Regions from separate parts of the Bacillus sp. DTU_2020_1000418_1_SI_GHA_SEK_038 genome, predicted to be linked through region 2. Evidence: a T-box and tRNA genes for the amino acid it is inferred to sense, from the RefSeq annotation. Region 2 holds a T-box; the other regions hold tRNA genes.
The links. The T-box of region 2 lies ahead of pheS (phenylalanine--tRNA ligase subunit alpha). A T-box ahead of a tRNA ligase gene usually reads a tRNA of that ligase, here a tRNA-Phe.
Positions count from the first base shown of each region.

Region 1 (7,180 bases), 2.0 Mb from region 2:
GTGGCAAGCGTTGTCCGGAATTATTGGGCGTAAAGCGCGCGCAGGCGGTCCTTTAAGTCTGATGTGAAAGCCCACGGCTCAACCGTGGAGGGTCATTGGAAACTGGGGGACTTGAGTGCAGAAGAGGAGAGTGGAATTCCACGTGTAGCGGTGAAATGCGTAGAGATGTGGAGGAACACCAGTGGCGAAGGCGACTCTCTGGTCTGTAACTGACGCTGAGGCGCGAAAGCGTGGGGAGCGAACAGGATTAGATACCCTGGTAGTCCACGCCGTAAACGATGAGTGCTAAGTGTTAGAGGGTTTCCGCCCTTTAGTGCTGCAGCAAACGCATTAAGCACTCCGCCTGGGGAGTACGGCCGCAAGGCTGAAACTCAAAGGAATTGACGGGGGCCCGCACAAGCGGTGGAGCATGTGGTTTAATTCGAAGCAACGCGAAGAACCTTACCAGGTCTTGACATCCTCTGACAATCCTAGAGATAGGACTTTCCCCTTCGGGGGACAGAGTGACAGGTGGTGCATGGTTGTCGTCAGCTCGTGTCGTGAGATGTTGGGTTAAGTCCCGCAACGAGCGCAACCCTTGATCTTAGTTGCCAGCATTCAGTTGGGCACTCTAAGGTGACTGCCGGTGACAAACCGGAGGAAGGTGGGGATGACGTCAAATCATCATGCCCCTTATGACCTGGGCTACACACGTGCTACAATGGATGGTACAAAGGGCTGCAAGACCGCGAGGTTTAGCCAATCCCATAAAACCATTCTCAGTTCGGATTGCAGGCTGCAACTCGCCTGCATGAAGCCGGAATCGCTAGTAATCGCGGATCAGCATGCCGCGGTGAATACGTTCCCGGGCCTTGTACACACCGCCCGTCACACCACGAGAGTTTGTAACACCCGAAGTCGGTGGGGTAACCGTAAGGAGCCAGCCGCCTAAGGTGGGACAGATGATTGGGGTGAAGTCGTAACAAGGTAGCCGTATCGGAAGGTGCGGCTGGATCACCTCCTTTCTAAGGATGAATTGAAGTACTCGATACTTCAATAAAAGACGTTACTTGTTCGTTCAGTTTTGAGGGAATTATCATCATTTTTAAAATGGTTTTAATTTCTCAATATTTGCTCCTGCGCCGCAGAGATTCGAGGAAGTAACCCCTCAGCTCGTTGCAAGGCAGCATGAAGTAATACTACGATGCGAAATCACGTTGTGATTGAAATCAGTAGCCTTGTTCCTTGAAAACTAGATAATGATTATGAAGAAGCAATAACCGAGTAATCGCCATTTTAGTTATTCTCTCTATTTAATATAGAGTTAAAAACAACCAATCACGAGAATAGAAATTAATCTATTCACAAATCGTGAGGGAAATGAGAAGCAGTAGATCAAGGAAGCGACCGAGCGAGCACCGGAACGTACGCAGTTGGTACGTGAGGAGCACAGCGAGAGAGCTGACGCAGAGATGCGCCGCTTATCATTTGCCGAACAGGTTAAGTTAATAAGGGCGCACGGTGAATGCCTTGGCACTAGGAGCCGATGAAGGACGGGACTAACACCGATATGCTTCGGGGAGCTGTAAGTAAGCTTTGATCCGGAGATTTCCGAATGGGGGAACCCACTGTTCGTAATGGAACAGTATCTTTACCTGAATACATAGGGTATTGAAGGCAGACCCGGGGAACTGAAACATCTAAGTACCCGGAGGAAGAGAAAGCAAACGCGATTCCCTGAGTAGCGGCGAGCGAAACGGGATTAGCCCAAACCAAGAGGCTTGCCTCTTGGGGTTGTAGGACACTCTATACGGAGTTACAAAGGAACGAGGTAAATGAACAGGTCTGGAAAGGCCGGCCAGAGAAGGTAAAAGCCCTGTAGTTGAAACTTCGTTCCCTCCAGAGTGGATCCTGAGTACGGCGGGACACGTGAAATCCCGTCGGAAGCAGGGAGGACCATCTCCCAAGGCTAAATACTCCCTAGTGACCGATAGTGAACCAGTACCGTGAGGGAAAGGTGAAAAGCACCCCGGAAGGGGAGTGAAATAGTTCCTGAAACCGTGTGCCTACAAGTAGTCAGAGCCCTTTAACGGGTGATGGCGTGCCTTTTGTAGAATGAACCGGCGAGTTACGATTACATGCAAGGTTAAGTTGAATAGACGGAGCCGCAGCGAAAGCGAGTCTGAATAGGGCGAATTGAGTATGTGGTCGTAGACCCGAAACCAGGTGACCTACCCATGTCCAGGTTGAAGTCCAGGTAACACTGGATGGAGGACCGAACCCACGCACGTTGAAAAGTGCGGGGATGAGGTGTGGGTAGCGGAGAAATTCCAATCGAACTTGGAGATAGCTGGTTCTCTCCGAAATAGCTTTAGGGCTAGCCTCATGTTGTTAGAATCTTGGAGGTAGAGCACTGTTTGGACTAGGGGCCCTCATCGGGTTACCGAATTCAGACAAACTCCGAATGCCAAAGATTTATCCATGGGAGTCAGACTGCGAGTGATAAGATCCGTAGTCAAGAGGGAAACAGCCCAGACCACCAGTTAAGGTCCCAAAGTATACGTTAAGTGGAAAAGGATGTGGAGTTGCTTAGACAACCAGGATGTTGGCTTAGAAGCAGCCACCATTTAAAGAGTGCGTAATAGCTCACTGGTCGAGTGACTCTGCGCCGAAAATGTACCGGGGCTAAACGTATCACCGAAGCTGTGGATGGACATCTGCGATGTCCGTGGTAGGAGAGCGTTCTAAGGGCGTTGAAGCTAGACCGTAAGGACTGGTGGAGCGCTTAGAAGTGAGAATGCCGGTATGAGTAGCGAAAGATGGGTGAGAATCCCATCCACCGAATGCCTAAGGTTTCCTGAGGAAGGCTCGTCCGCTCAGGGTTAGTCGGGACCTAAGCCGAGGCTGAAAAGCGTAGGCGATGGACAACAGGTTGATATTCCTGTACCACCTCTTTACCGTTTGAGCAATGGGGGGACGCAGGAGGATAGGGTAAGCGCGCTGCTGGAATAGCGCGTCTAAGCAGTTAGAGTGCAAGCGAGGCAAATCCCGCTTGCGTTAAGCTTGAGCTGTGATAGCGAGGGAAATATAGTACCGAAGTTCCTGAATCCACACTGCCAAGAAAAGCCTCTAGCGAGGGAAAAGGTGCCCGTACCGCAAACCGACACAGGTAGGCGAGGAGAGAATCCTAAGGTGAGCGAGAGAACTCTCGTTAAGGAACTCGGCAAAATCACCCCGTAACTTCGGGAGAAGGGGTGCTCATTTGGGTGAATAGCCCGGATGAGCCGCAGTGAATAGGCCCAGGCGACTGTTTAGCAAAAACACAGGTCTCTGCGAAGCCGCAAGGCGAAGTATAGGGGCTGACGCCTGCCCGGTGCTGGAAGGTTAAGAGGAGGGGTTAGCGCAAGCGAAGCTCTGAATTGAAGCCCCAGTAAACGGCGGCCGTAACTATAACGGTCCTAAGGTAGCGAAATTCCTTGTCAGGTAAGTTCTGACCCGCACGAAAGGCGTAACGATCTGGGCACTGTCTCAACGAGAGACTCGGTGAAATTATAGTACCTGTGAAGATGCAGGTTACCCGCGACAGGACGGAAAGACCCCGTGGAGCTTTACTGTAGCCTGATATTGAATTTCGGTACAGCTTGTACAGGATAGGTAGGAGCCTTGGAAGCCGGAGCGCCAGCTTCGGTGGAGGCATTGGTGGGATACTACCCTGGCTGTATTGAAATTCTAACCCGCGCCCCTGATCGGGGCGGGAGACAGTGTCAGGTGGGCAGTTTGACTGGGGCGGTCGCCTCCTAAAGAGTAACGGAGGCGCCCAAAGGTTCCCTCAGAATGGTTGGAAATCATTCGAAGAGTGTAAAGGCATAAGGGAGCTTGACTGCGAGACCTACAAGTCGAGCAGGGACGAAAGTCGGGCTTAGTGATCCGGTGGTTCCGCATGGAAGGGCCATCGCTCAACGGATAAAAGCTACCCCGGGGATAACAGGCTTATCTCCCCCAAGAGTCCACATCGACGGGGAGGTTTGGCACCTCGATGTCGGCTCATCGCATCCTGGGGCTGTAGTCGGTCCCAAGGGTTGGGCTGTTCGCCCATTAAAGCGGTACGCGAGCTGGGTTCAGAACGTCGTGAGACAGTTCGGTCCCTATCCGTCGTGGGCGCAGGAAATTTGAGAGGAGCTGTCCTTAGTACGAGAGGACCGGGATGGACGCACCGCTGGTGTACCAGTTGTCTTGCCAAAGGCATAGCTGGGTAGCTATGTGCGGACGGGATAAGTGCTGAAAGCATCTAAGCATGAAGCCCCCCTCGAGATGAGATTTCCCATAGCGTCAAGCTAGTAAGACCCCTGAAAGATGATCAGGTTGATAGGTTTGAGGTGGAAGCGTGGCGACACGTGGAGCTGACAAATACTAATCGGTCGAGGACTTAACCACATTTAGTATGATTACTCGAATAACTTCTTCAGCATTATCTAGTTTTGAGGGAATGAAAATTTCTCTTGAAAAAAATCAAAAAGACGATATAATAGATATTGTCTTTAACAAAAGTCTAGTGGCGATAGCGAGAAGGCCACACCCGTTCCCATCCCGAACACGGAAGTTAAGCTTCTCAGCGCCGATGGTAGTTTGGGGCTGTCCCCATGTGAGAGTAGGACGTCGCTAGGCTTTTAATATATTCACTATTCCGCAGTAGCTCAGTGGTAGAGCATTCGGCTGTTAACCGAACGGTCGTAGGTTCGAATCCTACCTGCGGAGCCATCTGGAGAGCTGTCCGAGTGGCCGAAGGAGCACGATTGGAAATCGTGTATACGCTAACCGCGTATCAAGGGTTCAAATCCCTTGCTCTCCGCCATTTAAAAACTTATCTGGCCCCTTGGTCAAGCGGTTAAGACACCGCCCTTTCACGGCGGTAACACGGGTTCGAATCCCGTAGGGGTCACCATTTGGCATACTAAGTACGCGACATCCTGTCGCAACGTATGCACTTGCACGTCCTGTGCTTCGGAGGATTAGCTCAGCTGGGAGAGCATCTGCCTTACAAGCAGAGGGTCGGCGGTTCGATCCCGTCATCCTCCACCATGTTTACTTATAGCATGGAATATTATTGTCGCGGGGTGGAGCAACGAGCGTTACTCCATGAATCAACTGTGAGTTGTACCGATGCAGCTGCTGCTTGATTAAGCATCCTGAGATCGGGTCAGTCCTTATGCTTTATATGAGCATAGTAAAAATCATATAAATACTATTATCGCGGGGTGGAGCAGTCCGGTAGCTCGTCGGGCTCATAACCCGAAGGTCGCAGGTTCAAATCCTGTCCCCGCAATCTGGTCCGGTAGTTCAGTTGGTTAGAATGCCTGCCTGTCACGCAGGAGGTCGCGGGTTCGAGTCCCGTCCGGACCGCCATTTTGTGGCTCAGTAGCTCAGTCGGTAGAGCAAAGGACTGAAAATCCTTGTGTCGGCGGTTCGATTCCGTCCTGAGCCACCATTTAAAAAGAATACGCCGGCCTAGCTCAATTGGTAGAGGATTTTAAAAGCTTGCAGCACCGAAGCTTTACTCCCTTGATGGTAAACTTTTTAAATCTGCGACAAAGTTTGTAAGACTTTGAAGCACAATTTTTAGCAGTTTTTAAATTAGGAAATAAAATAATATACGCCGGCCTAGCTCAATTGGTAGAGCAACTGACTTGTAATCAGTAGGTTGGGGGTTCGAGTCCTCTGGCCGGCACCAAAAATTTAAAATTACAGCTTCGGAGCAGTTCTTCAATGAATGGTAATTTTAAATTTTTGCGACAAAGACCGCAGGACTTTGGAGCATATTATGACTACAGACAATTTCTAATAACTACGGTGGGGTAGCGAAGTGGCTAAACGCGGCGGACTGTAAATCCGCTCCCTTTGGGTTCGGCGGTTCGAATCCGTCCCCCACCACCATTTATAGGGGTATAGTTTAATGGTAAAACGAAGGTCTCCAAAACCTTTGATGTGGGTTCGATTCCTACTACCCCTGCCATAAATTATGGCGGTTGTGGCGAAGTGGTTAACGCATCGGATTGTGGTTCCGACATTCGTGGGTTCGATTCCCATCAGCCGCCCCATTTAATTATTGAAACTATTATGAATTATGGCGATTGTGGCGAAGTGGTTAACGCATCGGATTGTGGTTCCGACATTCGTGGGTTCGATTCCCATCAGTCGCCCCATTTTAATAAATAGTGGAACCCTTATCATAGGTTTTGATATAATATCATTAATTACTCTATATTATTGGGCTATAGCCAAGCGGTAAGGCATCGCACTTTGACTGCGACATGCGTTGGTTCGAATCCAGCTAGCCCAGCCATTTGCGGAAGTAGTTCAGTGGTAGAACACCACCTTGCCAAGGTGGGGGTCGCGGGTTCGAATCCCGTCTTCCGCTCCATTTTATTTTAAGGCGGCATAGCCAAGTGGTAAGGCATAGGTCTGCAAAACCTTGATCACCGGTTCAAATCCGGTTGCCGCCTCCAACTTCAAAATTATTTTTTTATATACGCCGGGGTGGCGGAACTGGCAGACGCACAGGACTTAAAATCCTGCGGTAGGTGACTACCGTACCGGTTCGATTCCGGTCCTCGGCACTTCCTTGAAATTTTAATACGCCGGTGTGGCGGAATTGGCAGACGCGCACGACTCAAAATCGTGTTCCTTCTGGAGTGTCGGTTCGATCCCGACCACCGGTATCTTTTGTTATTTTAGTTAAATAAGATTTTTTAGAAAGCTCATAACCCTCTTCAAATAGAGATTTATGAGCTTTTTCAATTTCTAAGAAGTCGTTAGAAAACGATTAGGACTTCAAATCATTTTACACATTTTATACACAACCATCTCCTCATATTTTCTTCATACTAAGTTGTTCATCCTCAATTCGTAATTCTTAATAGCATGTATTGCCATATCCTAGCCGTTCAATTACGAATTGGATTGATTGTCCTTTTATTGAGTGATATCTATGCCGTATGCATACCTGTCTTTTCGGTCAAAATATACCTTTTTGATATAGTGCCAGTTGTCTAGTTATTCACCTAGTTGATAGGTAGATAATTATTGGACTATTTTAAATCGTATCCATAATTTCCATAATTATTGACATCATATTTGTTATAATTTTTATAGCTTCATTTTAACTCTATATAATTTCATTTAAAATATTTAATATAGCTGGAGG
Region 1 covers NZ_CP135435.1:1,316,960-1,324,139, forward strand. The annotation lists rRNA gene RRV45_RS06485 (16S ribosomal RNA) at 1-1,004, shown strand, start outside; rRNA gene RRV45_RS06490 (23S ribosomal RNA) at 1,478-4,413, shown strand; rRNA gene rrf (5S ribosomal RNA) at 4,528-4,644, shown strand; tRNA gene RRV45_RS06500 (tRNA-Asn) at 4,663-4,737, shown strand; tRNA gene RRV45_RS06505 (tRNA-Ser) at 4,741-4,831, shown strand; tRNA gene RRV45_RS06510 (tRNA-Glu) at 4,847-4,921, shown strand; tRNA gene RRV45_RS06515 (tRNA-Val) at 4,983-5,058, shown strand; tRNA gene RRV45_RS06520 (tRNA-Met) at 5,229-5,302, shown strand; tRNA gene RRV45_RS06525 (tRNA-Asp) at 5,306-5,382, shown strand; tRNA gene RRV45_RS06530 (tRNA-Phe) at 5,389-5,464, shown strand; tRNA gene RRV45_RS06535 (tRNA-Thr) at 5,632-5,707, shown strand; tRNA gene RRV45_RS06540 (tRNA-Tyr) at 5,826-5,910, shown strand; tRNA gene RRV45_RS06545 (tRNA-Trp) at 5,916-5,989, shown strand; tRNA gene RRV45_RS06550 (tRNA-His) at 5,999-6,074, shown strand; tRNA gene RRV45_RS06555 (tRNA-His) at 6,104-6,179, shown strand; tRNA gene RRV45_RS06560 (tRNA-Gln) at 6,245-6,319, shown strand; tRNA gene RRV45_RS06565 (tRNA-Gly) at 6,323-6,397, shown strand; tRNA gene RRV45_RS06570 (tRNA-Cys) at 6,409-6,482, shown strand; tRNA gene RRV45_RS06575 (tRNA-Leu) at 6,508-6,593, shown strand; tRNA gene RRV45_RS06580 (tRNA-Leu) at 6,614-6,695, shown strand.
Region 1: it has a tRNA-Phe gene. The T-box ahead of pheS (phenylalanine--tRNA ligase subunit alpha) is inferred to sense a tRNA for this amino acid. The anticodon was not compared.

Region 2 (7,180 bases):
GCCATTCATTTAACACATAATGGAGTTCCTGCACTTTCCATCACAATCGCAACACGATATATCCATTCACATGCAGCCATGCTTCATCGTGATGACTATGAAAATGCTGTAAACCTAATTTCAGAGGTCATTAAGCGACTTGATAGAGAAACAGTTGAAAAGATTACGTTTCAATAATAGCAAAGAAAAAAGATGAGCCAATTTGGTCATCTTTTTTCGTTTCCACTATTCATTTCAATCCATTTTCCAATGTTTGAAGCATCTCCTGTTTGTCTTGCTCAGAGGAATTCTTCCAAATCACTTCGAATAATACTCCTAATCCAGGGAGCATTTTTTCCTCTCCATTTTGAATAGCATCTACAATCGTATCCTTTAATTCGTCTTGTGAATTGCCTGTAACATTGTGTATAATTGCGTTTCTTAAGTTTAAATTCATTGACAGCACTCCTTCCGTATAATCGAATCGTTATTATGATTTCATTTTTTGGATTTATTATGTATTTTAATTGGGCTATAATAAGAAAATTGAAGCAAAATATAAAGGAGTGAGGAGTGTGAAGTATATTCACTCTGCTAATAACCCTCAAGTGAAGCAATGGAAAAAGCTTTTAACGAAAAAAGAAAGAGACAAAACAGGAACCTTTTTAGTCGAAGGCTTTCATCTTGTTGAAGAAGCAATATTAAGCGGTCGTATTGAAGAAATTGTGGTCAGTGAAAATACAGGATTGCCGCCTTCTTGGGATTATGGCGATATCCCAGTAACGTTGGTGACGAGTGACATTATTCAGAGTTTATCTGATACGGAAACACCTCAAGGGGTCATCGCCATTTGCCGTCAGCCAGAGTTTAACACCGATCAATTTAATGGAAATAAATATTTGCTCATTGATGCGGTTCAAGACCCTGGTAATTTAGGGACGATGATTCGAACAGCTGATGCTGCTGGTGTGGATGCTATAATTATTGGGGATGGAAGTGTAGATATTTACAATCCGAAGGTACTCCGTTCCGCTCAAGGCAGTCATTTTCACCTTCCGATTATGAGAGGAAAACTGAATGACTGGATTAGTAAACTAAAGAAGGAAAGCATCCCTGTGTACGGCACGGCATTGGAAGATGCCAAAGAGTATACAGACATTGAGACTACGGGGAAATTTGCATTAATCGTGGGCAATGAAGGAAGCGGAGTAAGAAAATCGATTTTATCTGAAACAACCGACAATCTTTATATCCCCATTTATGGAAAAAGCGAATCGCTAAATGTTGCGATAGCAACAGGGATTCTTCTTTATTATTTGAGAAACTAGTGATGAAGGACAAATCGAGTATATATTTGGAGTAAACTGTCCGTCATCGAGGCTATGAAGGACAACTCGAATGAATATCTAGAACAAAATATCCAAGCCCAACCAATTAACCGCCTATTTTTGCAAAAAAATTTGAAACTATACGCGGAATATACTATAATTACAGGAAAATTATATTGTTATAAAACAATGATGGAGACAAGTAGCTTGCAGGTAACTTTTCAGGGAGAGAATGCCTAGACTGAGAGCATTTTCAGAGGGAAAGCAAGAGAAATTTCACCTCCTGAGTTGGCATCGGGACCACTAAAAAGCTAGGCTTGCTAAGCCGTTTTCCGCTTTTCGGTGTAAAGATGTTCCGGCTTATTGCCGTTATCCGAATGAAGCGAATACATAAAGCTGTCCACAACCTGCTTTTTGTATTAAAAAGGGTGGTACCGCGAATCCAAAACCTCGTCCCTTTATGGGATAGAGGTTTTTTATTTTGGAAAAAAACAGAATTAAAGGAGGATTTTTTAGATGCAAGAGCGTTTAAAAGAACTGCAAACCGAAGCGTTGGACAAAATCAGTCAAGCGTCTGATTTAAAAGAACTAAATGATATTCGAGTTTCCTATTTAGGAAAAAAAGGGCCAATTACAGAAGTATTAAAAGGCATGGGGAAATTATCTGCCGAAGAACGCCCAATCATGGGAGCACTAGCGAATGAAGTGCGCGATGCGATTGCTGTTGAAATTGAGACAAAACAATCTCATTTAGAAGAGGCGGCTGTCCAAGAAAAACTAGCCGGAGAAAAAATTGATGTTACTCTGCCTGGCCGTCCTGTGAAAACAGGAAATCATCACCCGCTTACAAGCATTGTTGAGGAAATTGAAGATTTATTTATTGGGATGGGTTATACAATTGCTGAAGGACCTGAAGTGGAAAGTGATTATTACAATTTCGAAGCTCTGAACCTGCCAAAGGATCACCCAGCTCGCGATATGCAGGATTCCTTCTATATTACAGATGAAATCCTTCTTCGTACCCAGACATCTCCTGTACAGGCGAGAACAATGGAAAAGCATAAAGGGAAAGGTCCTGTAAAAATTATTTGCCCTGGAAAAGTGTTCCGACGCGATAATGACGATGCTACACATTCCCATCAGTTTATGCAAATTGAAGGCCTAGTTGTGGATGAAAACATTCGCATGAGTGATTTAAAGGGAACATTAGAATTATTTGCGAAGAAATTATTCGGAGAAGACAGAGAAATCCGCTTACGTCCAAGCTTCTTCCCATTCACTGAGCCTTCAGTAGAGGTGGATGTATCCTGCTTTAAATGTGGCGGAAAGGGCTGTAACATCTGCAAAAAAACCGGCTGGATTGAAATATTAGGAGCTGGAATGGTTCATCCAAATGTACTTGAAATGTCAGGCTTTGATTCAAAGAAATACACAGGGTTTGCATTCGGTATGGGTGTAGAGCGAATTGCAATGCTGAAATATGGCATTGATGATATTCGTCATTTCTATACAAATGATGTGCGTTTCTTAAAACAATTCTCTATTAATGAATAGATATTAGCTGCTGAAGGGCTAGAAAATGAGATACAGGAGGATAAAACATGTTTGTTTCATATAAATGGCTGCAGGATTATGTTGATTTATCAGGTGTTACTCCTGCAGAACTTGCAGAAAGAATTACGAAAAGCGGTATTGAGGTTGAAGGCGTAGAAGTCCTAAATGAAGGAATTCGCGGTGTTGTTGTTGGGCATGTTCTTGAAAGAGAGCAGCATCCGAATGCGGATAAATTAAATAAATGCTTAGTCGATATTGGTGTGGAAGAGCCTGTACAAATCATTTGCGGTGCTCCCAATGTTGATAAGGGGCAAAAGGTTGCTGTTGCAACAGTTGGCGCCGTTCTGCCAGGCAACTTCAAAATCAAAAAGGCAAAGCTTCGCGGAGAGGAATCAAATGGAATGATCTGTTCCCTTCAGGAGCTTGGCATTGAAAGCAAGCTTGTGGCAAAGGAATATTCAGAAGGCATTTATGTATTCCATCAAGGGGCCGAGGTTGGTACAGATGCAATTGAACTATTACATCGTGATGACCAAGTGTTAGAGCTTGGCTTAACTCCAAACCGTTCAGATTGCTTAAGCTTGCTAGGAGTTGCGTATGAAGTGGCGGCAATTCTAGGAAGAGAAGTAAAGCTTCCAGAAACAGATCATACTGAGTCATCAGAAAAGGCTTCTGATTATATAACTGTTGATGTGGAAGCACCTGAAGATAACCCGCTATATATTGCAAAGGTTATTAAAAATGTACAAATCAAGCCATCTCCTCTTTGGATGCAAGGAAGACTGATGGCATCAGGCATTCGTCCGCATAATAATGTTGTTGATATTACGAACTATATTTTGCTCGAATATGGCCAGCCGCTTCATGCGTTCGACTATGACCGTTTAGGGTCAAAGCAAATTCTCGTTCGCCGTGCAAAGGATGGAGAAATCATTCAAACACTGGACGAAGCAAAAAGAGAGTTAACTTCAGACCATCTTCTTATTACAAACGGCCAAGAGCCAGTTGCTCTTGCGGGTGTAATGGGGGGATTAAATTCTGAAGTTCAATCCGATACAAAAACTGTCCTTCTAGAATCTGCATTTTTTAAAGGGACAACAGTCAGAAAAGCATCTAAAGATCATGGTTTACGAAGCGAGGCAAGTGCACGTTTCGAAAAAGGTGTAGATCCAAACCGGGTAAGAGCAGCGGCGGAGCGAGCAGCACATCTGCTTGAAAAATATGCTGGCGGAGAAGTGTTAGCAGGTTCGGTAGAAGCCAATACACTTAAGGTTGAACCGGCTGTCGTTTCCGTAACATTAGATAAAATTAATCGGGTGCTTGGAACGGAATTAGCAATGAAAGACGTTGAGGATATTTTTGCTAGGCTTCAGTTTGAAACAAGCGTAGACGGCGATTCCATTATTGTTACTGCTCCAACTCGCCGTGGTGATATCACGATTGAAGAAGATCTAATTGAAGAAGTAGCTAGACTATTTGGCTATGATAATCTTGGGTCAACTCTTCCTATTGGTTCTTCAACGCCGGGACATCTAACAGCTTATCAAAATAAACGCCGTATCGTGCGCAGATACCTTGAAGGGGCTGGGCTGTATCAAGCTATCACGTATTCACTGACTAGCGGAGCGAAAGCTGCACAATATGCATTAGAAACGCGAGAGCCAATTCGCTTGGCGATGCCGATGAGTGAAGATCATAGCACACTTCGACTAAGCATCATTCCACAGCTGCTAAATGTCTTAAAATATAATGCAGCACGACAAAATGATAGTCTTGCTGTTTATGAAATCGGAGATGTATTCCTTTCAGAGGGCAAGGACGTATTGCCAGAAGAACGCGAGCATCTTGCTGGTGCAATAACAGGTTTATGGCAAAGCCATCCATGGCAAGGAGAAAAGAAGCCAGTTGATTTCTTTGTTGTAAAAGGAGTTCTTGAGGGATTATTTGCTAGTCTCGGTTTAGAAAATGCAATTGAGTATCGACAAGCCGAAAGAGATGGAATGCACCCCGGCAGAACAGCGGAAATTATCTTGAATGGCGAGGTAGCTGGTTTTGTTGGCCAAACGCATCCAACAGTGGAAAAGGAATATGATTTGAAAGAATCTTATGTATTTGAGCTAAGCTTAAAGGCAATTTTAGAAGCGGAGACAGCACCGTTACATTATCAATCTATTCCACGCTATCCGTCTATCACACGCGATATCGCGCTCGTTGTCGATAAAGCAGTTGCTGCTGGAGAAATGGAAAGCATCATTAAGAAAGCTGGCGGAGTATTATTGAAAGAAGTTCAGGTATTCGATTTATACGAAGGCGACCGTATGGAGGAAGGGAAGAAATCCATTGCCTTCTCACTAAAATATTTTGATCCTGAACGTACGTTAACAGATGAAGATGTTGTGAAAGCTCATGACAAAGTTTTACAGGCAGTGAAGGAACAAGCAGGAGCGGTATTAAGAGGGTAAAAGACAAGGGGATGCCAATTTAGGCATCCCTAGTTTTTTATTTGCGGTATTTCAAAGCAAATAATCGCTTGGCCTTGTCCGTATTAGCAAAATGAAGCTTGACGAATGCTGGCAGACTTTCTAGCCCATTTTCATGAATAATCCTCGCAGCCGCCTCATCGACCTTTGCCCCAGCACCTTTTGTGATGGTAAACCCAGCAGCTTTGCTTAAATTATCAAAGTGCTTGATAAATGCATACCTTGCTAGGATCGATGCAGCTGCTACTGCCAGGTGAATGCCCTCTGCTTTCGTACTAAAATAAACATTTTTCTTTTGGACGACTGACTCTTTTTTAAGGTATGAATAATACACTTCTTCTTTAGCAAATTGATCAATTAAAATCGCTTCTGGAACGTCCGGGGCAATTTTTTTTAAGAGATGCCCAATGGCTTGATTATGAAGCAAAGCTTTCATTTTGCCCTGTGACATCCCTGATTGCTGTAGTTTATTATATTTTTCATTGTGCAATGTTAATAGGCTATAAGGGATAATATCTTTAATTTCCTTGGCAATGCTCACAATCTTTTCATCATTTAAGTCTTTCGAATCCTTCACGCCTAATTCCTTTAGCGATGGAATTTGTTCCTTGTTCACATAGGCAGCAACTACTGTAATAGGTCCGAAATAATCCCCTGTCCCAACTTCATCTGAGCCAATAACAGAAAGCGTGCTAATATTTTTTGGCAAGTGAGTTAAATTGGAACTGCCCTTTTTGGGAGATTCAGATTGTTTGGCAGGCTGTCCCCATTTGGCTGATTCTTCCTGGCAGCCGCTACCCTGAAATAATACTTTTCCGGATTTATAGGCGGTAATAGAACAGGCTGGTGTTTTCGCGGCAAAGATACTGCCAGGTGGATTTTTATCAGAAAGATAGCGATGATAATATATTTTCATCTCACCAATTTCATTTAAATCTTTAACAAGAACAACATTGCTCATACATTTTGCCCCTTTCCTATAGGAGTTTACATATTCTGTGTTTTTTTGTCATGCTTCTACTTCCCACGATTTTATGTTTCATGTTATGATATTGATTAGGATTCTAACGGAATGGAGGCATGACGATTGTCAGAAGAACAAAAAAACCGTACAAGTGTAGATATATATGGTCAGCAATATATAATTATCGGAACTGAGAGTCATAGCCATGTTCGACTTGTTGCCTCAACGGTTGATGATAAAATGCGTGAAATTAGTTCCAAGAATCCTTATCTCGACAGCAGTAAATTAGCCGTTTTAACGGCTGTCAATGCGGTTAATGATTATATCAAGCTAAAGGACCGTCTAGAAAGGCTTGAAATTGAATTAAAAGAGAAAAGGACTGAATAAGTCATGCTAGATCTTGCTATACTCATTTTTTTAATAATAGGTTTTTTCGTTGGCTTAAAGAGGGGCTTTATTTTGCAATTAATCCATTTAGTCGGCTTTATTATTGCATTTATTGTTGCTCATATGTATTTTGAAAAGCTGGCCCCTAAATTAACCTTATGGGTTCCTTACCCAAATCTCCAAAGCAATTCAACAATAAGAATGCTATTTGATGAGGTCAATCTTGAAGATGCTTACTATCGCGCCATTGCCTTTGTCGTGATTTTTTTTGCGGTAAAAATTGTCCTGCATATGATCGGAAGTATGCTTGATTTCGTTACACATCTGCCGGTTTTAAAGCAATTAAATGTATGGGCAGGCGGAATATTAGGATTTATAGAAATATATCTTATCATGTTTATTCTATTATACATAGCTGCATTAGTACCAGTAGATTCCATACAGAATGCCATAAATGATTCCTTTATGGCAAAGGGAATTGTCAAAAA
Region 2 covers NZ_CP135435.1:3,330,337-3,337,516, reverse strand. The annotation lists gene RRV45_RS16710 (M42 family metallopeptidase) at 1-177, shown strand, start outside; gene sspI (small acid-soluble spore protein SspI) at 230-436, opposite strand; gene RRV45_RS16700 (TrmH family RNA methyltransferase) at 555-1,307, shown strand; T-box leader at 1,488-1,768, shown strand; gene pheS (phenylalanine--tRNA ligase subunit alpha) at 1,824-2,861, shown strand; gene pheT (phenylalanine--tRNA ligase subunit beta) at 2,909-5,323, shown strand; gene rnhC (ribonuclease HIII) at 5,361-6,302, opposite strand; gene zapA (cell division protein ZapA) at 6,429-6,692, shown strand; gene RRV45_RS16675 (CvpA family protein) at 6,696-7,180, shown strand, end outside.

Region 3 (7,180 bases), 1.5 Mb from region 2:
GAGCACCGGAGCGTACGTAGTTGGTACGCGAGGAGCACAGTGACGGAGCTGACGCAGAGATGCGCCGCTTATCATTCACCGAACAAGGTTAAGTTAATAAGGGCGCACGGTGAATGCCTTGGCACTAGGAGCCGATGAAGGACGGGACTAACACCGATATGCTTCGGGGAGCTGTAAGTAAGCTTTGATCCGGAGATTTCCGAATGGGGGAACCCACTGTTCGTAATGGAACAGTATCTTTACCTGAATACATAGGGTATTGAAGGCAGACCCGGGGAACTGAAACATCTAAGTACCCGGAGGAAGAGAAAGCAAACGCGATTCCCTGAGTAGCGGCGAGCGAAACGGGATTAGCCCAAACCAAGAGGCTTGCCTCTTGGGGTTGTAGGACACTCTATACGGAGTTACAAAGGAACGAGGTAAATGAACAGGTCTGGAAAGGCCGGCCAGAGAAGGTAAAAGCCCTGTAGTTGAAACTTCGTTCCCTCCAGAGTGGATCCTGAGTACGGCGGGACACGTGAAATCCCGTCGGAAGCAGGGAGGACCATCTCCCAAGGCTAAATACTCCCTAGTGACCGATAGTGAACCAGTACCGTGAGGGAAAGGTGAAAAGCACCCCGGAAGGGGAGTGAAATAGTTCCTGAAACCGTGTGCCTACAAGTAGTCAGAGCCCTTTAACGGGTGATGGCGTGCCTTTTGTAGAATGAACCGGCGAGTTACGATTACATGCAAGGTTAAGTTGAATAGACGGAGCCGCAGCGAAAGCGAGTCTGAATAGGGCGTATGAGTATGTGGTCGTAGACCCGAAACCAGGTGACCTACCCATGTCCAGGTTGAAGTCCAGGTAACACTGGATGGAGGACCGAACCCACGCACGTTGAAAAGTGCGGGGATGAGGTGTGGGTAGCGGAGAAATTCCAATCGAACTTGGAGATAGCTGGTTCTCTCCGAAATAGCTTTAGGGCTAGCCTCATGTTGTTAGAATCTTGGAGGTAGAGCACTGTTTGGACTAGGGGCCCTCATCGGGTTACCGAATTCAGACAAACTCCGAATGCCAAAGATTTATCCATGGGAGTCAGACTGCGAGTGATAAGATCCGTAGTCAAGAGGGAAACAGCCCAGACCACCAGTTAAGGTCCCAAAGTATACGTTAAGTGGAAAAGGATGTGGAGTTGCTTAGACAACCAGGATGTTGGCTTAGAAGCAGCCACCATTTAAAGAGTGCGTAATAGCTCACTGGTCGAGTGACTCTGCGCCGAAAATGTACCGGGGCTAAACGTATCACCGAAGCTGTGGATGGACATCTGCGATGTCCGTGGTAGGAGAGCGTTCTAAGGGCGTTGAAGCTAGACCGTAAGGACTGGTGGAGCGCTTAGAAGTGAGAATGCCGGTATGAGTAGCGAAAGATGGGTGAGAATCCCATCCACCGAATGCCTAAGGTTTCCTGAGGAAGGCTCGTCCGCTCAGGGTTAGTCGGGACCTAAGCCGAGGCTGAAAAGCGTAGGCGATGGACAACAGGTTGATATTCCTGTACCACCTCTTTACCGTTTGAGCAATGGGGGGACGCAGGAGGATAGGGTAAGCGCGCTGCTGGAATAGCGCGTCTAAGCAGTTAGAGTGCAAGCGAGGCAAATCCCGCTTGCGTTAAGCTTGAGCTGTGATAGCGAGGGAAATATAGTACCGAAGTTCCTGAATCCACACTGCCAAGAAAAGCCTCTAGCGAGGGAAAAGGTGCCCGTACCGCAAACCGACACAGGTAGGCGAGGAGAGAATCCTAAGGTGAGCGAGAGAACTCTCGTTAAGGAACTCGGCAAAATCACCCCGTAACTTCGGGAGAAGGGGTGCTCATTTGGGTGAATAGCCCGGATGAGCCGCAGTGAATAGGCCCAGGCGACTGTTTAGCAAAAACACAGGTCTCTGCGAAGCCGCAAGGCGAAGTATAGGGGCTGACGCCTGCCCGGTGCTGGAAGGTTAAGAGGAGGGGTTAGCGCAAGCGAAGCTCTGAATTGAAGCCCCAGTAAACGGCGGCCGTAACTATAACGGTCCTAAGGTAGCGAAATTCCTTGTCAGGTAAGTTCTGACCCGCACGAAAGGCGTAACGATCTGGGCACTGTCTCAACGAGAGACTCGGTGAAATTATAGTACCTGTGAAGATGCAGGTTACCCGCGACAGGACGGAAAGACCCCGTGGAGCTTTACTGTAGCCTGATATTGAATTTCGGTACAGCTTGTACAGGATAGGTAGGAGCCTTGGAAGCCGGAGCGCCAGCTTCGGTGGAGGCATTGGTGGGATACTACCCTGGCTGTATTGAAATTCTAACCCGCGCCCCTGATCGGGGCGGGAGACAGTGTCAGGTGGGCAGTTTGACTGGGGCGGTCGCCTCCTAAAGAGTAACGGAGGCGCCCAAAGGTTCCCTCAGAATGGTTGGAAATCATTCGAAGAGTGTAAAGGCATAAGGGAGCTTGACTGCGAGACCTACAAGTCGAGCAGGGACGAAAGTCGGGCTTAGTGATCCGGTGGTTCCGCATGGAAGGGCCATCGCTCAACGGATAAAAGCTACCCCGGGGATAACAGGCTTATCTCCCCCAAGAGTCCACATCGACGGGGAGGTTTGGCACCTCGATGTCGGCTCATCGCATCCTGGGGCTGTAGTCGGTCCCAAGGGTTGGGCTGTTCGCCCATTAAAGCGGTACGCGAGCTGGGTTCAGAACGTCGTGAGACAGTTCGGTCCCTATCCGTCGTGGGCGCAGGAAATTTGAGAGGAGCTGTCCTTAGTACGAGAGGACCGGGATGGACGCACCGCTGGTGTACCAGTTGTCTTGCCAAAGGCATAGCTGGGTAGCTATGTGCGGACGGGATAAGTGCTGAAAGCATCTAAGCATGAAGCCCCCCTCGAGATGAGATTTCCCATAGCGTCAAGCTAGTAAGACCCCTGAAAGATGATCAGGTTGATAGGTTTGAGGTGGAAGCGTGGCGACACGTGGAGCTGACAAATACTAATCGGTCGAGGACTTAACCACATTTAGTATGATTACTCGAATAACTTCTTCAGCATTATCTAGTTTTGAGGGAACAAACCTCAATAAAATAGGTCTAGTGGCGATAGCGAAAAGGTCACACCCGTTCCCATCCCGAACACGGAAGTTAAGCTTTTCAGCGCCGATGGTAGTTAGGGGCTGTCCCCTTGTGAGAGTAGGACGCCGCTAGGCTAGCCCCAAGAGGGGCTATTATTTTTGATGAATGCATGATCAATTTAAATAAATTGGCCCGTTGGTCAAGCGGTTAAGACACCGCCCTTTCACGGCGGTAACACGGGTTCGAATCCCGTACGGGTCACCATTTTACAGCATAGTAGAAGTGATATATGTTTAACTAATATGCACTTGCACTTTTTGCGCTGAGGAGGATTAGCTCAGCTGGGAGAGCACCTGCCTTACAAGCAGGGGGTCGGCGGTTCGATCCCGTCATCCTCCATCATTTACCGGTGTAGACCTGAACAACTGACTACAATAAATTGGTTAGATGTTAACTTCTATCCGGTATTTTTTATAAAGTACTTACCTCACCATTTTTGATGTGCGGAAGTAGTTCAGTGGTAGAACACCACCTTGCCAAGGTGGGGGTCGCGGGTTCGAATCCCGTCTTCCGCTCCAAAAATATTTTTTGCAGTATAGGAATTAATTCTAATTGTGTTCCTTTATACCTTTATGTATGGGGCCTTAGCTCAGCTGGGAGAGCGCCTGCCTTGCACGCAGGAGGTCAGCGGTTCGATCCCGCTAGGCTCCACCATTATTATATCAAACTAAATGTCTTTTCTTAATTTGGCGGTGTAGCTCAGCTGGCTAGAGCGTACGGTTCATACCCGTAAGGTCGGGGGTTCGATCCCCTCCGCCGCTACCATATTTATGATTTTAATGTGGAGGAATACCCAAGTCCGGCTGAAGGGATCGGTCTTGAAAACCGACAGGCGGGTCAAACCGCGCAGGGGTTCGAATCCCCTTTCCTCCTCCATATTATGCTTAGTGAAAATTATATAAATACCATTATCGCGGGGTGGAGCAACGAGCGTTACTCCTTGAATAAACTGCGAGTTGTACCGATCGAGCTGCTGCTTGATTTAGCATTCTGAGATTGGGACAGTCCTTATGCTATATATGAGCATAGTAAAAAATCATATTAATATTATTATCGCGGGGTGGAGCAGTCCGGTAGCTCGTCGGGCTCATAACCCGAAGGTCGCAGGTTCAAATCCTGTCCCCGCAATCTGGTCCGGTAGTTCAGTTGGTTAGAATGCCTGCCTGTCACGCAGGAGGTCGCGGGTTCGAGTCCCGTCCGGACCGCCATATTTATATTAGGCTCAGTAGCTCAGTCGGTAGAGGATTTTAAAAGATTGCAGCTGCGAAGCATTTCTTCACCGAATGGCAAGCTATTAAAATCTGCGACAAAGACCGTAGGGCTTTGAAGCACATTCCCAAAGCCACACAAACTTTAGGAAGTTACATTAATTAGGCTCAGTAGCTCAGTCGGTAGAGCAAAGGACTGAAAATCCTTGTGTCGGCGGTTCGATTCCGTCCTGAGCCACCATAAAATTTTCAAAATCCCTATTTTTCCATATGGTGGGGTAGCGAAGTGGCTAAACGCGGCGGACTGTAAATCCGCTCCCTTTGGGTTCGGCGGTTCGAATCCGTCCCCCACCACCATTTATAGGGGTATAGTTTAATGGTAAAACGAAGGTCTCCAAAACCTTTGATGTGGGTTCGATTCCTACTACCCCTGCCAAATATAAAAATATGTGAATTATGGCGGTTGTGGCGAAGTGGTTAACGCATCGGATTGTGGTTCCGACATTCGTGGGTTCGATTCCCATCAGCCGCCCCATATTATTTTACAGAGAAGCAATTCTTGAGGTTACTTCAGTGGGCTATAGCCAAGCGGTAAGGCATCGCACTTTGACTGCGACATGCGTTGGTTCGAATCCAGCTAGCCCAGCCAGTTTTTTTAAAAACAGCCCCGAAGCCTTACATCGATGAATGGTTTTTAAAAAAACTTGCGACAAAGACCGTAGGACTTTGAAGCAAATTTTGACCACAATCAAAATTTAAGAAATGGCGGCATAGCCAAGTGGTAAGGCAGAGGTCTGCAAAACCTTTATCCCCGGTTCAAATCCGGGTGCTGCCTCCAAATTTATAAATGCGGGTGTAGTTTAGTGGTAAAACCACAGCCACGAGCGAAACATCCATGTATAATCTTCGAGTTGCCTCGACACATTCACATCCTTGAATTTGCTAGAAGAGGAAGAGGCATGAATGAGCGTAAATTAAATTTAATTTTGTATCAATCAAAAATGCGGGTGTAGTTTAGTGGTAAAACCACAGCCTTCCAAGCTGTTGATGAGGGTTCGATTCCCTTCACCCGCTCCATATAATTTTAATGGGCCTATAGCTCAGCTGGTTAGAGCGCACGCCTGATAAGCGTGAGGTCGATGGTTCGAGTCCATTTAGGCCCATATATTTACTATTCCGCAGTAGCTCAGTGGTAGAGCATTCGGCTGTTAACCGAACGGTCGTAGGTTCGAATCCTACCTGCGGAGCCACTTTTTATCTGTATTGAACAACAGCCTCCTAAGGTGTTGATTAAAGATTAATATTTCTAATTGTACATTAATTACCAATTGGTCTAACCTAATAAAACCGCTATTTCCATATATATATTGTGGATTAGCGGTTTTTTGTATGTATTTGTAAATTATTGTTTAGTAAGCTACGAAAATTGTTTACCTGATGGGAAATTATTAGTTATTCTATGCAACAGAAATGAAGATTCTTTCAATTTGGTTGAAAGTGATAGGAATAGCTCCTTGTTTCGATGAACTAAGGATTTGTCTAAATAAAAGGTAGAAATAGAGTGGTCCAACATTACGTCAATCCCTGTTTGCAGCTTATTTGTGTTGATTGCTTCGTCAAGCTCAGGCATGAAGACAAAATCCTTAATTGAATCCTTAATTGTGATAAGGATAAACCAGCCCGTTCCATATACAAACTTGCCTTGGTTCGTAATTGTCATAATATCCCCGTATTGCAGATGAATAAAGCCACTGACCATGTTTTCTCGCCTGGATCCGTAATATAATGACTGTAGCGTTAACCCTTCCTTAGCTCTCACAATGAATTCCAACGCAGTTACCCCTTCACCGATATGATTATCAGATTAACGGGCTGGATAACCCCACTGATTGAAGTTCCATCTGTTTTACCCTTTAATATCAATTCATATTTCTGTTTTTTTGCTATTATTCCTAGAAAATGATTGTCAGTTTCATGTCTTTTATTGGACAAACATCTTAAAAAGTAAGTGTCATACCAGATTGAAATACTAATTGCGATTGATAATTATTTTCATTTATTCATTGACAATCATTTCCTGACTGTTATAATAAAAATTGTGAGTTGTAGTGATAATGATTTTCAGTATCATTAAAGCTTACGAAAATGTTTACTTATTGGAGATAGTTATGAAAAAAAGATACCTTATCGCCTCGCTCATTGTTCTATCAATCCTATCCCTTTTCGTTGGTGTGAGCCATATAACACCGAAGGATTTGCTGAATCTGCAATCTGATGAAACTCAAATTTTTCTCATCAGCCGCTTGCCAAGATTATTGGCAATCTTATTTGCAGGAGCAGGGATGAGTATTGCAGGGCTAATCATGCAGCAGCTCAGCCGGAATAAATTCGTTTCACCAACAACAGCGGGTACACTCGATGCTACTAGACTTGGAATTCTAGTGTCAATGCTGTTATTTGCGAATGCGTCTCTTCTTGAAAAAATGGTCGTTGCCTTTGTATTTGCGCTCGCCGGCACGCTTTTGTTTATGCAATTGCTTGACCGAATTAAATTTAAGGACGCAATTTTTATTCCGCTTGTTGGTTTAATGTTTGGAAACATCTTATCTTCGATTACGACCTTTTTTGCCTATCGGGCAGATGTCATCCAAAATATGTCTGCATGGCTCCAGGGTGATTTTTCAATGATAATGAAGGGACGATATGAGCTTTTATACATAACGATTCCATTGTTAGTAGTGGCCTATCTATTTGCGAATCGCTTTACAGTCGCAGGTATGGGGGAAGATTTTTCGAAAAACTTAGGTTTGTCCTATAAACGAGTTGTGAATTTTGG
Region 3 covers NZ_CP135435.1:337,294-344,473, forward strand. The annotation lists rRNA gene RRV45_RS01790 (23S ribosomal RNA) at 87-3,021, shown strand; rRNA gene rrf (5S ribosomal RNA) at 3,094-3,210, shown strand; tRNA gene RRV45_RS01800 (tRNA-Glu) at 3,266-3,340, shown strand; tRNA gene RRV45_RS01805 (tRNA-Val) at 3,403-3,475, shown strand; tRNA gene RRV45_RS01810 (tRNA-Gly) at 3,580-3,654, shown strand; tRNA gene RRV45_RS01815 (tRNA-Ala) at 3,715-3,790, shown strand; tRNA gene RRV45_RS01820 (tRNA-Met) at 3,825-3,901, shown strand; tRNA gene RRV45_RS01825 (tRNA-Ser) at 3,920-4,012, shown strand; tRNA gene RRV45_RS01830 (tRNA-Met) at 4,191-4,264, shown strand; tRNA gene RRV45_RS01835 (tRNA-Asp) at 4,268-4,344, shown strand; tRNA gene RRV45_RS01840 (tRNA-Phe) at 4,510-4,585, shown strand; tRNA gene RRV45_RS01845 (tRNA-Tyr) at 4,617-4,701, shown strand; tRNA gene RRV45_RS01850 (tRNA-Trp) at 4,707-4,780, shown strand; tRNA gene RRV45_RS01855 (tRNA-His) at 4,804-4,879, shown strand; tRNA gene RRV45_RS01860 (tRNA-Gln) at 4,919-4,993, shown strand; tRNA gene RRV45_RS01865 (tRNA-Cys) at 5,109-5,182, shown strand; tRNA gene RRV45_RS01870 (tRNA-Gly) at 5,348-5,421, shown strand; tRNA gene RRV45_RS01875 (tRNA-Ile) at 5,434-5,507, shown strand; tRNA gene RRV45_RS01880 (tRNA-Asn) at 5,520-5,594, shown strand; gene RRV45_RS01885 (hypothetical protein) at 5,762-6,175, opposite strand; gene RRV45_RS01890 (ABC transporter permease) at 6,513-7,180, shown strand, end outside.
Region 3: it has a tRNA-Phe gene. The T-box ahead of pheS (phenylalanine--tRNA ligase subunit alpha) is inferred to sense a tRNA for this amino acid. The anticodon was not compared.

Region 4 (7,180 bases), 190 kb from region 2:
TGACAACAAGATGCTCGCCATCCCTTCTTCCTTTGCGGATAAAGGAAAAGATCGATTGCTGATTGTTATTCACATCAATCCACTCAAATCCCTCTTGAAGAAAGTCCATCTCAAAAAATGGCCTGGATCGCCGATATAGCTTCAGCAATTCCTTTACAAAAACATTTATTTTCTTGTGCATATCATACTCGAGCAAATGCCAATCAAGCTGCTCTTTAGTCTTCCATTCAGAAAATTGCCCTAGTTCTGCCCCCATAAATAAAAGCTTTTTTCCCGGGTGGGCAATCATATAGCCTAACAATAACCGCAGCTGTGCAAACTTGTTCAAGTAATCTCCAGGCATCTTATTTAATAGAGACCTTTTCCCATGGACGACTTCATCATGTGAAAAGGGCAAAACAAAGTTTTCATTAAAGGCATACAGCAGTGAAAAGGTCATTTTTCCATGAACATCCGACCGTGAATCTGGTTCTGTTTCCATATAGCTTAGGACATCATTCATCCAGCCCATATTCCATTTGTATTGAAAGCCAAGGCCACCGTAATGTACGGGTGAGGTCACTTGCGGCCATTCACTTGAATCTTCAGCCATTACCAAGAATGAAGGATCCTGCTCATAAACGGCATCGTTTAATTTTTGCAAAAAATGGATGCCCAATGGATTTTCTGTTTCTTCATACCGATTCGGCCAATAAATGATATTGGACACGGCATCAAGGCGAAAACCATCTATATGATAGGTTTCCATCCAGAAAAGCGCATTTGAAATTAAAAAGCTATGTACTTCATTTTTCCCAAGGTTAAAGTTTGCTGTGCCCCAGACAGCATTTTCACTGTCCCAAGAATTTTCATATTCGTACAAATGCGTTCCATTAAACTCATATAGTCCGTGGGCATCCTTGCAAAAATGTCCAGGCACCCAGTCAAGAATAACCCCAATGCCATTTTGATGGCATTGATCAATAAAATACATAAAATCATGTGGGGTACCATATCTGCTTGTAACAGAATAATAGCCTGTTCCCTGATAGCCCCATGATTCGTCGAGCGGGTGCTCGACAATGGGTAATAGCTCAATATGAGTAAATCCAAGCTCCACTATATGAGGAACTAATTCAGCAGCTAATTCTCTGTAAGATAAAAAGCGGCCATCCTTTTTCTTTCGCCACGATCCTAAATGGACTTCATAAATGGCCATAGGCTCTGACAGAGTATTCTTTTTCTCTCTTTTCTGCATCCAATGATCATCATTCCACGAATATCCATCAAGTGAATATACAATAGATGCTGTACCTGGCCTAGTTTCCGAATAAAAGCTAAATGGATCCGATTTTAAGAAATGTTTACCCTCCTTAGTAATCATTTCGTACTTGTATAAACATCCCTGTAAATCCATATCAACATTAATCATCCAAATTCCTTCATTATTTACTCTATGTAAGAGGTACCCCTCTCCATTCCAATCATTAAAATCACCGACTAATCTGACAATTTCTACATTCGGCGCCCAGACACAAAACCGTGTAATTACCTTGTCATCCTTTTTTATAATATGTGCACCAAAGAGGCGATAACTTTCAAAAAGAGTTCCCTCATGAAATAAATGCATTTGATAATCTGTTGGAAAAACTGTGTTCATTCCAATCTTCTCCTTCTAATCCCAGTGGCTTCCATGATTATATTCGAGTAGTTTTAGAAAAGACCTTGTTAAGATTTTCTAAATTTTTTGACAACAACTTTAACAATGTGTCAATTAACATCAAGATATAAAGGTAATCTTGAAATTTCGACATAATTTATTGTCGTGATTGACAAAATAAAACAAGCAACAATTTGAATTCAGAGCTCCACTTTATTTTGAACAGTAGGCTTTTTACGTGAATGGGCATTAATAAGTCGAGCTGATGATGACCGTTCCTCGCTTATTGCTGTTGGGGCGTGTAACTTTGGTGGGGATTGGTTACCGAGGTTGACTCTTTTGGGCTGAAACAGACACCAAAATGAATTGACGGTTCTCGCTTCTTACACATATCTATTAGTTAAAAGGAGACATTTAAATTGAGTAATAAAGAAGAAGAGTTTTTAATTAACGAAGCTTCTAAAGATGAAGTGAAGGTCCCCCTATTCGGACCGCCAGATGGAAAGATTCTTGCAGTTGGAGAGATGTTCCGAGGTCCTTCCACCGGAATAACATCGGAATTCGATCTGGATAACCCCGGAATAAAATTGCACGAAAAAGATGAAAGGTTTGACTAGCGGAAAAGCTTGTAATAGAAAACGCTTGGAGCGTTTTATTCCAAGCGTTTAAGCATGACTAAATTTTTTGATAAGATTAAAGGAGATTTAAACGATTTGTAAGATTTCATCTGGAGTTTGAATCATATAGTCAGGATTTTCAGATTGTACCACTTCGATACCGTCATAGCCCCAACCAACCCATATAACTTTTACATTACACTTTTTGCAGGCAACGATATCCCGATGCTCATCTCCGACATAAATAACCTCTGAAGGCTGCAAATTGTGAGATTTCAAGAATTTTTTTATCACTTTATCCTTACCAAAAATACGGCTGGAACAAAGAATATCAGTTACCTTAATCCCATTACGATTTAAAAACTCTCTAATATTATCCTCTGTATTAGATGAAATAATGGCTGTATGGTAACCTCTGATTTCTAATTCACTTAATAACTCCTTCATACCTTCAAATAAAGTCACGTCCAATATTGATTGTCGATAGGCTGTGTAGAGCTCTGGCATCAAAATGGGCAATTTATACATAGGAAAATTTAATACCCTGCTGCGTTCTTTAATAGTTAGCTTTTTTAAATCCTCTAGGCTCTCGTGCTCTAGTTTTTTAAATCGGTGCTTTTCCGCCAGATGATTCCAAGCAGAAACAAATGCATATTGAGAATTGGCAATCGTTCCATCAAAATCAAAAATAATATACTTAATCATCTACTATTTCTCCTTATGGCTATTATTAGTTTATTCGTCTCATATAAATTAGATATTTTTCCTATATACAAAAAATACCACAGAACCTTAGTCTGTGGCATCTTTTTACATCGTTACTTTTAATTGAATAAAAAAAAGCTGCCAACACAATTGGTTGACAACCTTTTTTATGACCCGTACGGGATTCGAACCCGTGTTACCGCCGTGAAAGGGCGGTGTCTTAACCGCTTGACCAACGGGCCAAATTATGGCGGAGAAGGAGGGATTTGAACCCTCGCGCCGCTTACGCGACCTACACCCTTAGCAGGGGCGCCTCTTCAGCCTCTTGAGTACTTCCCCATAATGGCTCCGCAGGTAGGATTCGAACCTACGACCGTTCGGTTAACAGCCGAATGCTCTACCACTGAGCTACTGCGGAATAGTTAGTATAATTTAATTAATATAAAAATGGTGGGCCTAAATGGACTCGAACCATCGACCTCACGCTTATCAGGCGTGCGCTCTAACCAGCTGAGCTATAGGCCCATCATTGGAGCGGGTGAAGGGAATCGAACCCTCATCAACAGCTTGGAAGGCTGTGGTTTTACCACTAAACTACACCCGCATTTTAAGTGAATAAGGAATTATTTATTTTTTACGAACTTTCATGCCTCTTCCTCTTCTAGCAAATTCAGGGATGAGAATGCGTCGAGGCAACTCGAAGTTTACTCATGGATGTTTTTGCTCGTGGCTGTGGTTTTACCACTAAACTACACCCGCATTAAGTAATAATTAAATGGTGGCTCAGGACGGAATCGAACCGCCGACACAAGGATTTTCAGTCCTTTGCTCTACCGACTGAGCTACTGAGCCATAAAATATATTGCTTCCTAAAGTTTGAATAGCTTAAGAAATGTGTTCCAAAGTCCTTCGGTCTTTGTCACAGATTTTAAACGCTTGCCATTCGGTGAAGGTTTGCTTCGAAGCTACAATCTTTTAAAATCCTCTACCGACTGAGCTACTGAGCTACTATTGAAATAATGGCGGTCCGGACGGGACTCGAACCCGCGACCTCCTGCGTGACAGGCAGGCATTCTAACCAACTGAACTACCGGACCAGATTGCGGGGACAGGATTTGAACCTGCGACCTTCGGGTTATGAGCCCGACGAGCTACCGGACTGCTCCACCCCGCGATAATAATATTTATATGATTTTTACTATGCTCATATAAAGCATAAGGACTGTCCCGATTTCAGGATGCTTAATCAAGCAGCGGCTCAATCGGTACAACTCGCAGTTGATTCATGGAGTAACGCTCGTTGCTCCACCCCGCGATAATAGTATTTATAATAAAAATAATGGAGGAGGTAGAGGGATTCGAACCCCCGCGAGCCGTTAAGCCCCTGTCGGTTTTCAAGACCGATCCCTTCAGCCGAACTTGGGTATACCTCCAAATAATAAACAAAATGGTGGACCTTGTAGGACTCGAACCTACGACCGGACGGTTATGAGCCGTCTGCTCTAACCAGCTGAGCTAAAGGTCCTCAATTTGGTAGCGGCGGAGGGGATCGAACCCCCGACCTTACGGGTATGAACCGTACGCTCTAGCCAGCTGAGCTACACCGCCAAATTAAAGTATCTTATTATTATTGATATTGGTGGAGCCTAGCGGGATCGAACCGCTGACCTCCTGCGTGCAAGGCAGGCGCTCTCCCAGCTGAGCTAAGGCCCCATAATTAATTATTAATATGGTCGGGAAGACAGGATTCGAACCTGCGACCCCTTGGTCCCAAACCAAGTGCTCTACCAAGCTGAGCTACTTCCCGTAAATACTTATTATTTGATATAATGGCGCGCCCGAAAGGAGTCGAACCCATAACCTTCTGATCCGTAGTCAGACGCTCTATCCAATTGAGCTACGGGCGCATTAGTTTATATCAATGGTGCCGAGGACCGGAATCGAACCGGTACGGTAGTCACCTACCGCAGGATTTTAAGTCCTGTGCGTCTGCCAGTTCCGCCACCCCGGCATGTTTGGAGCGGAAGACGGGATTCGAACCCGCGACCCCCACCTTGGCAAGGTGGTGTTCTACCACTGAACTACTTCCGCTTATCTTTATGAATGCGGGTGAAGGGAGTCGAACCCCCACGCCTCGCGGCGCCAGATCCTAAGTCTGGTGCGTCTGCCAATTCCGCCACACCCGCATATATAAATGGTGAGCCATGAAGGACTCGAACCTTCGACCCTCTGATTAAAAGTCAGATGCTCTACCGACTGAGCTAATGGCTCGGGATAAAATGTTATTTCCTAAAACTTGATAGTGGTCATACTGTGCTTCAAAACCCTACGGTTTTTGTCGCAGATTTTAAAAGTTTGCCATTCGAGGATGATGAGCTTCGGTGCTGCAAGCTTTTAAAATCCTCTACCGACTGAGCTAATCGCTCTGAACTACGTGGTGCCGGCCAGAGGACTCGAACCCCCAACCTACTGATTACAAGTCAGTTGCTCTACCAATTGAGCTAGGCCGGCATAATTAAATAATCATTTTTAAATTTAATTGTTGCTAGTAACTGTGCTCCAAAGCCCTACGGTCTTTGTCGCAGATTTTAAAAGTTTGCCATTCGAGGAGGTAAAGCTTCGTTGTTGCAAGCTTTTAAAATCCTCTACCAATTGAGCTAGGCCGGCATAATTATGGTGGAGGATGACGGGATCGAACCGCCGACCCTCTGCTTGTAAGGCAGATGCTCTCCCAGCTGAGCTAATCCTCCAGTTATTAAGCCTAGCGACGTCCTACTCTCACAAGGGGACAGCCCCTAACTACCATCGGCGCTGAGAAGCTTAACTTCCGTGTTCGGGATGGGAACGGGTGTGACCTTCTCGCTATCGCCACTAGACTTTTATTAAGGACAATATTTATTATATCGTCTTTTTTACTTTTTTCAAGAGAAAAATTAATTTTATTCCCTCAAAACTAGATAATGTTGAAGAAGTTATTCGAGTAATCATACTAAATGTGGTTAAGTCCTCGACCGATTAGTATTTGTCAGCTCCACGTGTCGCCACGCTTCCACCTCAAACCTATCAACCTGATCATCTTTCAGGGGTCTTACTAGCTTGACGCTATGGGAAATCTCATCTCGAGGGGGGCTTCATGCTTAGATGCTTTCAGCACTTATCCCGTCCGCACATAGCTACCCAGCTATGCCTTTGGCAAGACAACTGGTACACCAGCGGTGCGTCCATCCCGGTCCTCTCGTACTAAGGACAGCTCCTCTCAAATTTCCTGCGCCCACGACGGATAGGGACCGAACTGTCTCACGACGTTCTGAACCCAGCTCGCGTACCGCTTTAATGGGCGAACAGCCCAACCCTTGGGACCGACTACAGCCCCAGGATGCGATGAGCCGACATCGAGGTGCCAAACCTCCCCGTCGATGTGGACTCTTGGGGGAGATAAGCCTGTTATCCCCGGGGTAGCTTTTATCCGTTGAGCGATGGCCCTTCCATGCGGAACCACCGGATCACTAAGCCCGACTTTCGTCCCTGCTCGACTTGTAGGTCTCGCAGTCAAGCTCCCTTATGCCTTTACACTCTTCGAATGATTTCCAACCATTCTGAGGGAACCTTTGGGCGCCTCCGTTACTCTTTAGGAGGCGACCGCCCCAGTCAAACTGCCCACCTGACACTGTCTCCCGCCCCGATCAGGGGCGCGGGTTAGAATTTCAATACAGCCAGGGTAGTATCCCACCAATGCCTCCACCGAAGCTGGCGCTCCGGCTTCCAAGGCTCCTACCTATCCTGTACAAGCTGTACCGAAATTCAATATCAGGCTACAGTAAAGCTCCACGGGGTCTTTCCGTCCTGTCGCGGGTAACCTGCATCTTCACAGGTACTATAATTTCACCGAGTCTCTCGTTGAGACAGTGCCCAGATCGTTACGCCTTTCGTGCGGGTCAGAACTTACCTGACAAGGAATTTCGCTACCTTAGGACCGTTATAGTTACGGCCGCCGTTTACTGGGGCTTCAATTCAGAGCTTCGCTTGCGCTAACCCCTCCTCTTAACCTTCCAGCACCGGGCAGGCGTCAGCCCCTATACTTCGCCTTGCGGCTTCGCAGAGACCTGTGTTTTTGCTAAACAGTCGCCTGGGCCTATTCACTGCGGCTCATCCGGGCTATTCACCCAAATGAGCACCCCTTCTCCCGAAGTTACGGGGTGATTTTGCCGAGTTCCTTAAC
Region 4 covers NZ_CP135435.1:3,520,151-3,527,330, forward strand. The annotation lists gene glgB (1,4-alpha-glucan branching protein GlgB) at 1-1,639, opposite strand, end outside; gene RRV45_RS17570 (hypothetical protein) at 2,059-2,256, shown strand; gene RRV45_RS17575 (HAD-IA family hydrolase) at 2,344-2,961, opposite strand; tRNA gene RRV45_RS17580 (tRNA-Glu) at 3,132-3,203, opposite strand; tRNA gene RRV45_RS17585 (tRNA-Ser) at 3,210-3,300, opposite strand; tRNA gene RRV45_RS17590 (tRNA-Asn) at 3,305-3,379, opposite strand; tRNA gene RRV45_RS17595 (tRNA-Ile) at 3,410-3,486, opposite strand; tRNA gene RRV45_RS17600 (tRNA-Gly) at 3,492-3,565, opposite strand; tRNA gene RRV45_RS17605 (tRNA-Phe) at 3,738-3,813, opposite strand; tRNA gene RRV45_RS17610 (tRNA-Asp) at 3,982-4,058, opposite strand; tRNA gene RRV45_RS17615 (tRNA-Met) at 4,062-4,135, opposite strand; tRNA gene RRV45_RS17620 (tRNA-Ser) at 4,302-4,394, opposite strand; tRNA gene RRV45_RS17625 (tRNA-Ile) at 4,410-4,486, opposite strand; tRNA gene RRV45_RS17630 (tRNA-Met) at 4,493-4,569, opposite strand; tRNA gene RRV45_RS17635 (tRNA-Ala) at 4,599-4,674, opposite strand; tRNA gene RRV45_RS17640 (tRNA-Pro) at 4,692-4,768, opposite strand; tRNA gene RRV45_RS17645 (tRNA-Arg) at 4,792-4,868, opposite strand; tRNA gene RRV45_RS17650 (tRNA-Leu) at 4,884-4,972, opposite strand; tRNA gene RRV45_RS17655 (tRNA-Gly) at 4,978-5,052, opposite strand; tRNA gene RRV45_RS17660 (tRNA-Leu) at 5,066-5,147, opposite strand; tRNA gene RRV45_RS17665 (tRNA-Lys) at 5,157-5,232, opposite strand; tRNA gene RRV45_RS17670 (tRNA-Thr) at 5,397-5,472, opposite strand; tRNA gene RRV45_RS17675 (tRNA-Val) at 5,636-5,711, opposite strand; rRNA gene rrf (5S ribosomal RNA) at 5,721-5,837, opposite strand; rRNA gene RRV45_RS17685 (23S ribosomal RNA) at 5,957-7,180, opposite strand, start outside.
Region 4: it has a tRNA-Phe gene. The T-box ahead of pheS (phenylalanine--tRNA ligase subunit alpha) is inferred to sense a tRNA for this amino acid. The anticodon was not compared.